Regions from separate parts of the Pseudomonas triclosanedens genome, predicted to be linked through region 3. Evidence: riboswitches for the same ligand, from Rfam matches in the RefSeq annotation. Region 3 holds a riboswitch; each other region holds the start of a gene.
The links. A riboswitch is a leader RNA that binds a small molecule or an ion and turns the genes downstream of it on or off. The one in region 3 is predicted to bind cobalamin.
Positions count from the first base shown of each region.

Region 1: it holds a riboswitch for cobalamin, as region 3 does, so the genes downstream of both, cobG (precorrin-3B synthase) here and btuB (TonB-dependent vitamin B12 receptor) in region 3, are expected to answer to the same signal.
Region 2: it holds a riboswitch for cobalamin, as region 3 does, so the genes downstream of both, OU419_RS07320 (TonB-dependent receptor plug domain-containing protein) here and btuB (TonB-dependent vitamin B12 receptor) in region 3, are expected to answer to the same signal.
Region 4: it holds a riboswitch for cobalamin, as region 3 does, so the genes downstream of both, OU419_RS03575 (CbtB domain-containing protein) here and btuB (TonB-dependent vitamin B12 receptor) in region 3, are expected to answer to the same signal.

Region 1 is NZ_CP113432.1:736,404-738,597, forward strand. Features, by position in the region: gene cobG (precorrin-3B synthase) at 1-912, opposite strand, end outside; cobalamin riboswitch at 999-1,245, opposite strand; gene cbiE (precorrin-6y C5,15-methyltransferase (decarboxylating) subunit CbiE) at 1,313-2,194, shown strand, end outside.
Region 2 is NZ_CP113432.1:1,551,598-1,553,791, forward strand. Features, by position in the region: gene OU419_RS07310 (class I SAM-dependent methyltransferase) at 1-162, shown strand, start outside; gene OU419_RS07315 (VOC family protein) at 223-651, shown strand; cobalamin riboswitch at 755-961, shown strand; gene OU419_RS07320 (TonB-dependent receptor plug domain-containing protein) at 1,056-2,194, shown strand, end outside.
Region 3 is NZ_CP113432.1:1,739,748-1,741,941, reverse strand. Features, by position in the region: gene btuB (TonB-dependent vitamin B12 receptor) at 1-1,055, opposite strand, end outside; cobalamin riboswitch at 1,170-1,395, opposite strand; gene OU419_RS08240 (FUSC family protein) at 1,418-2,194, opposite strand, start outside.
Region 4 is NZ_CP113432.1:750,703-752,896, forward strand. Features, by position in the region: gene cobW (cobalamin biosynthesis protein CobW) at 1-449, opposite strand, end outside; cobalamin riboswitch at 545-739, opposite strand; cobalamin riboswitch at 799-1,020, shown strand; gene OU419_RS03575 (CbtB domain-containing protein) at 1,127-1,312, shown strand; gene OU419_RS03580 (CbtA family protein) at 1,431-2,132, shown strand.

The DNA.
Region 1 (2,194 bases), 1.0 Mb from region 3:
ACCGCTGAAACGCTCCGCCAGGTCGGCGAGGCCGAGCAAGGTGGCGCTGTCGAGACGACCGAGGACAAAGCCGGCGCCGACCAGAGCGCGCCCCGGCTGGCGCTGGGGCCGGATGCCGAGGTGCGCGAAGGCCGGCGTCGCCGGGCGTCGCCAGTTATCCACAGCCGTGCCCTGGCACAGTGGGAACGGCAGGCGCTGGCGCAGGCGCTCCAGCAGAGTTTCGTCGCCGAGCATCTCGCGCAGGTGGCGCATGCGCGTTTGGCCGTCTCCGGCGAGATCGAGGAACAGATGCAGCAAGGTTTCCACCAGCAGTGGAGCCTGCGCGGCGGGAACCGCGGCCAGGGGCGGGCAGTCCCGGGCATGGCGGGGTGGGCAGCCGGCCACGCCGAAGGCGAGCTGCGGGGCTTCGTCGGCGGACATGGCCGACAGCCAGATATCGTTGGGATGCTCCAGCATCGCCAGGGACTCGCCACCATCCAGTTGCACACCGAACTTGGGTGACAGGCCGTGGAAGCGCGGTGTGCGCTCCAGCAGGTCGAGCAACTGGCGGGCCAGCGGCCCGGCGTCGAAGCGCGTGGCGATGTCCAGGCCGATGGCGGGGCTGACCAGCAGGTTGCGCACGTCGTCGGCCGCCAGCTCGCGCGGGCCGAGGCCGGCAGCCAGCAGGTCGGCGCTCAGCGAGCGCTCGGCGCCGGCATGCACGCCGCGAATCTGCAGGTTGGCGCGGTTGGTCGCTTCCAGCACACCGTCGGCATGGCGTTCGGCGGCCTCGGCAATGGCGCGGGCTGCGCGGGCATCGAGTTGTCCACAGGGCAGCTTGATACGGCAGATGCCGCCATCGCGGGAGGCCACGATGCGCAGCAGGCCAGGGCAGGCCGAAGGACGGACGGACAGGGAGGTCGATTCGCTCACGGGGTCACCAGGGCTGGGTCGCGGTGACCTGCGAGCCCCCCGAAAGGGACTTCACGACATCAAGACACCCCGCTCGATGTGCGCACACGCGACTGGTCTCGTCGGCAGGTCTCCTGGCTGGCAGGTCGGCATCCGACGCGGCCTTCCCGGTTACCCAGTGGCCAAACCGAATGCCGGAAACTCCAGGTTTCAGACGTTCGGGACTGCGCGGACTCGCTGCATACAGTTGCGGGGGCAGCCACGGTTGATCCGTGTTCCCTCTTCGGCCCGGTCGGAAGCATCGCTCTGTCACTTGCGAAGCATCCTGCGGGCACCGACGATGCGGGTATTATGCCTGCTTTGCCCGACGGCTGGAAAAGCCTCCCCGTCGGATCGCCCGTCGTACCCCTGAGGAGTACCCATGACGCCCTGGCTGATCATCGTCGGCATCGGCGAGGACGGTTATGCCGGCCTCGGCAAGGCAGCGCGCCGCGCATTGCTCGACGCCGTCGAAGTGATCGGCGCGCCGCGCCAACTGGAGCTGCTGCCGCCCTGCGTGCGCGCCAATCGCCGGGCCTGGCCCAGCCCCTTCAGCCTGGAGCCGGTGCTGCGCCGCCGTGGCCAGTCGACCTGCGTGCTGGCCAGCGGAGACCCGATGCTGTTCGGTGTCGGCGCCAGCCTCGCCCGGCAATTGCCCAGCAGCGAAATGCGCGTTTTGCCAGCGCCCTCGTCCGCCTCGCTGGCCGCCGCTCGGCTGGGCTGGGCGCTACAGGACTGCACCTTGCTGTCGCTGGTGGCGCGACCGCTGGCGGCGCTCAACGCGCACCTGCGGCATGGCGCGAAGCTGCTGGTGTTGAGCAACGATGGCACGAGCCCGGCGGCGGTAGCGGCATTGCTGCGCGAGCGAGGCTTCGGCGCCAGCCGCATCAGTGTGCTGGAGCATCTGGGCGGCGAGGCCGAGCGACGCATCGACGGGCTCGCCGCCGACTGGGTACAGGCGGAAACCGCCGCGCTCAACCTGCTCGCGCTGGACTGCGTGGCAGGCGAGGGCGCACGCCGCCTGCCGTTGACTACCGGCCTGGCAGACGGCTGCTATCGCCACGATGGGCAACTGACCAAGCGCGACGTGCGTGCGGTGACCCTGGCGCGGCTGGCGCCGATGCCGGGGGAGCTGCTGTGGGACGTCGGCGCCGGCTGCGGCTCGATCGGCATCGAATGGATGCGCGCGCACCCAACCTGCCGGACACTGGCTATCGAAGCCAACGATGGTCGCCAGCAGCACATAGCATTCAACCGCGACGCC
Region 2 (2,194 bases), 190 kb from region 3:
CACCGCACCCTCGGCAGCGTACTCAACGCGCTGCTGGGCGCCGGCCTGAGCCTGCGTCATGTGGAGGATTGGGGGCCGAGCGCCTCGCAGGTGCAGGCCGACCCGGCGCTGGCCGAGGAGCGCGAGCGGCCGATGCTGCTGCTGGTCGCCGCGCAGCGCTGAGCGGCCGGGCGTGGCTGGCTATGCTGGAAGCATCGCTGCCGTTCCGTGCCGGAGATCGCCATGCCCACGCCCGTTGCCGCTGTCCGCCCCAGCATCATTCCCTGTCTGCGCTACCGCGATGCGCCCCGTGCCATCGACTGGCTGTGCGCTACCTTCGGCTTCCAGCGGCAACTGGTGGTGGCCGACGAGCATGGCGGCATCGCCCATGCGCAGCTTGTGCTGGAGGATGGCAGCGGGCTGGTGATGCTCGGCTCGCTGCATGACAACGAATACGGCCGCCTGATGCGCCAGCCCGACGAGGTTGGCGGCTGCACCCAGAGCATCTACGTGGTGGTGAAGGATGCCGAGGTGCTGTACCGCGCGGCGGTGGCTGGTGGCGCCCAGATCGTCATCGACATCAAGGACGAGGACTACGGCGGCCAGGGTTTCACCTGTCGTGACCCGGAAGGCCATATCTGGAGCTTCGGCACCTACGACCCCTGGCACTGACAGGTTTCGAAACACATCCGTAGCCGGCGCGCCAAGGGTGCCGCCCGCCCTCGGCCTGCCCGGCGGCAAGCCGCGACCTTGACGCTTTCCCGCCCCGAGTGTTCATATTTCCGACGTTTCAGGTGCCCTACGCCGCCGTGCGCAGGGTGAAACGGGAAGCCGGTGCGTCGCCCTCGTGCGATCAGTCCGGCGCTGCCCCCGCAACGGTAAGCGAGCGGAGCATCCATCGAGCCACTGTGCCACGGCATGGGAAGGCGGATGCCCCAGGACCCTCGCAAGCCCGGAGACCGGCCCGGAACGAGTTTGGCAAACCCGCGGTGGGCGGGCGTGAGCCGGTTCCCGGGGCACGCTCGTTCCGGGTGTCGCTGCGCCGCCTGCGAAATATCCATTTCGAGGCGATCACCTTGCACTTCCCTTTCCCCGATTCCCTGCGCGCTTCGCGCTGGACTCCTTCGTTATCCCTGGCCTGCCTGTGCCTCAGCCCCGCGCTGGACGCGGCGCCGCTGAGCCTTGCCGACGAGATCGTCAGCGCGCCTTCGGTGGAGTCCACCACCGTCGCCGACATGGCGCTCTACGGCAGCAAGCTGGAGGTCGTCGATCGCCAGCAGATCGAGCGCGCCGGCCCCAGCGCCGACATCACCCGCGTCCTGCAGATGTACGTGCCAGGGCTCTTCGTGGTGCCGAAGAACGGCCCGTTCGACTACGGCACCTACTCGCTGCTCGGCGGGCGCAACGACGACACGCTGATCCTGCTGGACGGTGTGCGCCTGAACAATCGCCTGTACGGCGGCATCTACCTCGACACCCTGCCGACCACCGCGGTGGAACGCATCGAAGTGCTCAAGGGTGGCCAGGGCCTGCTGTTCGGCACCCAGGCTGTATCCGGGGTGATCAACATCGTCACCCGCAGCGCGCACAGCCGCCAGACCGCCGGCGAGGTGAACCTCGGCCTGGACACCTTCAAGGGCCGCAGCGGCGACACCCGCGTGGAGAAAGTCGTGCAGAACGGCCTGGGCGACCTCGGCCTGATGGCCTACGTCAGCCATAACCGCTCCGATGGCTACCAGCCGTTCCGCGACCGCGACATGACCGACACGGTCAGCGACAAGCGCCGCTCCTACAACGTCAACGTGTTCGGCGGCAAGGCCGTCCAGGCTCTTGGCGACGCCTCGCGCCTGGAGCTGTTCTACCAGTACGCCGACGCTGACCTGGACTTCGCCCGTCCGACGTCCAACCGCCATACCACCAACGACCGTGTCCAGCAGATCGCCACCGCCACCTTCCAGCAGAGCCTGGGCGAGGACTTCAGCTGGTTCGCCAAGACCCACATCAACGACTGGGATACCCGCTATACCCGCGTCTACAACCTCGAAGGTGGCGGCACCCGGACGCTCAACCACAACGACTACTGGGGCTTCACCGACTGGGGTGCGCAACTGGAGGGCAAGGCTCGTCTGGCTGGCGGCCACGAGTTGGTCTTCGGCAACGACAACCAGTGGTACAAGGGCCAGGACGATGTGCTGATCATCGACAACGACAAGGC
Region 3 (2,194 bases):
ACCGCATAGTCGGTTGAGCTGCTCAGTTCGTCCTGCTGCCAGTCGTAGCCCAGGGTCAGCGTGTGGCCCGGCGCGAAGTCGATATCGTTCTGCCAGGACGCCGTATCCCGGCGGCTGTCGAAGCGCGAGTAGAAAGCGCCATCCTGGTAGGCATCGGACTTGTCCTCGCTGCGCCCGGCGGACAGCGTCACCCGCCAGGGCTCCAGCGGAGCGAAACGCGCATTGCCGCCGATCACCCGCAGCACGCCGTCGTTGTAGGCATCGAAGCCTTGGGTACGGCGGCTGTTCACGGTGTCGAAGTCATTGTGCGAATCGGTTTGCAGCAGGCTGCCATCCAGCTCCAGGCCGTTGCCGAAGCGATAGCCGGCACGCAACGAGCCGGAAAGGTTGCGGTAACCGTCGCGGTCCGGCTCATGGCCGCTGGCGCCGTTGGCCTTGGCGTCGATGCCGGCGGTGTCCAGGCTGGAAACGCCGAGACTGAACCAGCCGCGCCCATCGCCGGCGGAAACGCCCGCGCCGCCTTGATAAGTACGCTGGCTACCGGCGCCGGCGTAAGCCCAGGGGCTGAACCCTGCCTGCGCGCCCTTGCGCGTGAAAATCTGGATGACCCCGCCGATGGCCTCGGAGCCGTAAAGACTGGAGCGCGGCCCGCGCACCACCTCGATACGTTCGATCAGCTCCACCGGCAGATCCTGGAACGACGCGCCGCCAGAGGACACCGAGCCGGCCTTGACGCCATCGATCAGCACCAGCACATGGTCGGATTCGCTGCCACGCAGATAGAGGCTGGTGGCCTTGCCGGGGCCGCCATTGCTGGCCAGGGAAATACCCGGCAGCCGGCGCAGCAGGTCGGGAACCGATTGCGCCTGGCTGCGCTCGATGTCGGCGCGGTCCAGCACGCTGACCGAAGCGAGCGCCTGCTCGGTGCGGCGTTCGGTGCGGGTGGCGGTAATCAGTTGATCGTCGAGCGCCAGCGGCTCGCCGGGAGCCGCCTGGCCGATGCAGGAAAAGCCGCCCAGCGCCAGGGCTGTCGGCCATAGAAGAAAATGCTTCACGTGTACTCACTCCGCCGCTCTCACCCGCGCGGCTCTGACCAGTAAAGGCAGGCGGAGGACGGAAACGCCCCGGGGCACGGAGGCCGGCCAGAGCGAGCGACAGCGCCTCCCGCGATGCCATGCGTGCAGCAGGCCGGTCTCCGGGCTTGCGAGTGGAGCCTTGGCAGACTCCCGGAGCCGCGCCTTCCCATGCCTGCGGCACAGTGGCGAAATGCGGCTCGATGCTCGCTTACCGTTGCGGGGGCAGCGCCGGAATGTTCGACCCGGCGGGGTCGAATTCACCGGCTTCCCTGTTTCACCCCCGACTTGCACCGGGGGCACCTGAAGCAGGCGCGCAGCTTAGTGGCTGTCGCCAGCCACGGTCAATTGCGGCGACCTGTCACCCCCTGGGTGAAAAAGCGTGCCGGCGCGAACGCCGTTGCCTCCTGGCACCAGCGCAGCCAGATCGAACGCAACTGGCCGACAGCGGCCCGTGCCTGTCGGCGCTGGCCTTCCAACAGCCAGCGATTGTCCTGCAGCGCCATCAACAGGGCGTCCTCGACCTCATCCAGCGCGTGCTGCCGGCCACTACGCGGCCCGCCGTCGAGCAGCAACTGCCGCAACCGCGCCAGATAGGCGTCCCGCGCTCGCCGCAGCGGCCCGCGTGCGCTACCCAGGCTATCGCGCAGGAATAACACTTCATCCGCCAGCGCCAGACCGAACAGCCCGCCCCGCCACTGGGCACGGCGTTCCTGCGGCAGGCTGTCCTGGTATTGCACCAGACGCAGCAGACGGTCGGCACTGCGCCCATCGAACCAGGCCTCCAGCCTGGGCAGCGGCCCACGGGTCAGCCGTGCCAGGTCGGCCAACAGCGCACCGAGCACCCGGCGATAGTGGCGCCGCCCTGGCCGCAGCTCCACCAGGTTGAACACCAGCACCGCGAACCCCACGCCCAGCACCGTCGCCAACGCCGAATTGAGGAAGTGGTCCAGGTCATAGACCATCTGATTGCTCGGCCCCACGTTCTTCACGAAGAAGATGCAGAAGGCCGAGGCCATCGCGGCGATGGTTGGCCGTGTCATGCACAGCGCCGCAATGAACAGCGGTATGCCGAGCACGCTATAGAGCGCAGCGAATCCTTCGCACAGCGGCAGGATCAA
Region 4 (2,194 bases), 990 kb from region 3:
TGGGCGGCGAAGGTGCCTGCGGCCACCGCCGGGCTGTCGACCACGGTGATCACCGCGTCCACGGTGCAGGCGTTACGGATTTCCGGCCACTGGAAGGCTTGCACCAGGGGTTTGGGCAGCGCCAGCCCGGAGGTCTCGATAAGGATCTGGTCGAGCTCGCCACGGCGCGCCACCAACTCGCGCATCACCGGGAAGAACTCTTCCTGCACGGTGCAGCACAGGCAGCCGTTGGCCAGTTCGAAGACACGGCCCACGGCCTCTTCTTCGCTGCAACCGATGGAGCATTGCTTGAGGATTTCACCATCGATGCCCAGCTCGCCGAACTCGTTGACGATCACCGCGATACGGCGGCCTTCGGCGTTATCCAGCATGTGGCGGAGCAGGGTGGTCTTTCCGGCGCCGAGGAAGCCGGTGATGATGGTGACGGGGAGTTTGGCCAGGGTTTTCATGCGCGCCTCGTAAGCGGAATTCGAAAGGCGGATGAAGGGCGCGCACGCGGTTTTGCCGCGCAACGAAGGTCGCCACCGGATCACCCCGCCCGGTTGTCGTGATGCTGTTCGAGGCAGGTCTCCTGGCTCACAGCCCTGGATTGTTCTTTCGCCTTCCCGCCGTGGTCGGCAGTGGCGTGTGAAAGAACAGGCTGTTCACAGTTGCGGGGGCAGCCGTGGCGCATCCGAAGATTTCCACGTTCCCTCTTAGCTCCGGCCTGCGCCGGAGAACCTCGAAGCGGCAAGGCTACGCAGCGGCGCCGGGGTGGTCAATCGCCGGGGATCGGTTGACGCTTGCAGGGCTTCATGGTCAGCTACCGAGGTTTCAGGTGTCTCGCGCCGTCGCGCGCGAGGTGAAACGGGAAGCCGGTGCGTCCGCAAGGATCAGTCCGGCGCTGCCCCCGCAACGGTAAGCGCATCGAGGGTCGTCAGTAGCCACTGTGCAGGAACTGCATGGGAAGGCTGGCCCATCCGGCCGGAGTTTCCGGTTGGCGTCGCAAGCCCGGAGACCGGCCTGGAAAACTTCGTTTTTGGCAAACCCGCGGTGGGCGGGCGCAGGCCGTGGCGCGACCGATTGCGGCGCGTTCGAATGCGTTCAACCTCTGCGTTCTCTACTCGGATTTTCAGAGGGAACGTTCATGTCCAGCAGCACCCTGACGCACGCGTCGACCACTTCACTCCCCCTTTCCAAACGCATCGCCCTGGCCGTTGGCGCCAGCCTGCTCGGTGCGCTGCTGGTGTATTTCGCCGGCTTTTCGCATATCGATGCGGTGCACAACGCCGCCCACGATACCCGTCATAGCGCGGGCTTCCCCTGCCACTGATGCGGTTCTGAGTTCAGTCGGCTGCGCGTTGGCCACGTTGCGCTGGAGAACAACCGTGGGCCATTCGCCCGCGGTGATCCGACGCGCGCGACGCGGTGTGCGGAAAAGGAAAGATGAAATGATCAAACGTATCGCCCAGACCGCCGGGTTCGCCGGTCTGATCGCGGCGCTGGTGCTTACTGTGGTCCAGTTGCTCTGGGTTTCCCCGCTGATCCTCAAGGCGGAGACCTACGAGAAAGCCGAGCCCGCCGCCACGCTCGTCGAAGAGCACAGCCACGAGCACGCCGATGGCGGCCATCATCACGACGAGGAAGCCTGGGAGCCGGAGGACGGTTGGCAGCGCATCCTTTCCACTACCGGCGGCAACCTGGTGGTTGCGGTGGGGTTCGCCCTGATGCTGGCCGGCTTGTTCACTCTGCGTGAACCGAGCCGGGTGTCCGAAGGGTTGCTCTGGGGCCTGGCGGGTTTTGCGGTGTTCACCCTGGCGCCGTCGCTTGGCCTGCCGCCGGAGGTGCCCGGCACCGCCGCCGCCGACCTGACCCTGCGCCAGACCTGGTGGATCGCCACCGCTGCATCGACCGCCGCTGGCCTCGCGCTGCTGGTACTGGGCCGCAACCGAGTGCTGCGCGGTGTGGGCCTGGTCCTGCTGGTGGTGCCGCACGTGATCGGCGCGCCACAGCCGGAAGTGCATTCCAGCCTTGCGCCGGAAAGCGTCGCCCATGAGTTCATCATCGCTTCGCTGGTCACCAACGCGGTGTTCTGGGCGGCTCTGGGCCTGCTGGCGGCCTGGCTGTTCCGCCGTTTTGCGCCGGCGGCCTGATTCACCGTTATGCTCGACCCCGCAGCCGGCCCTGCCGCCTGCGGGGCTGTTTTTTCAGGAGA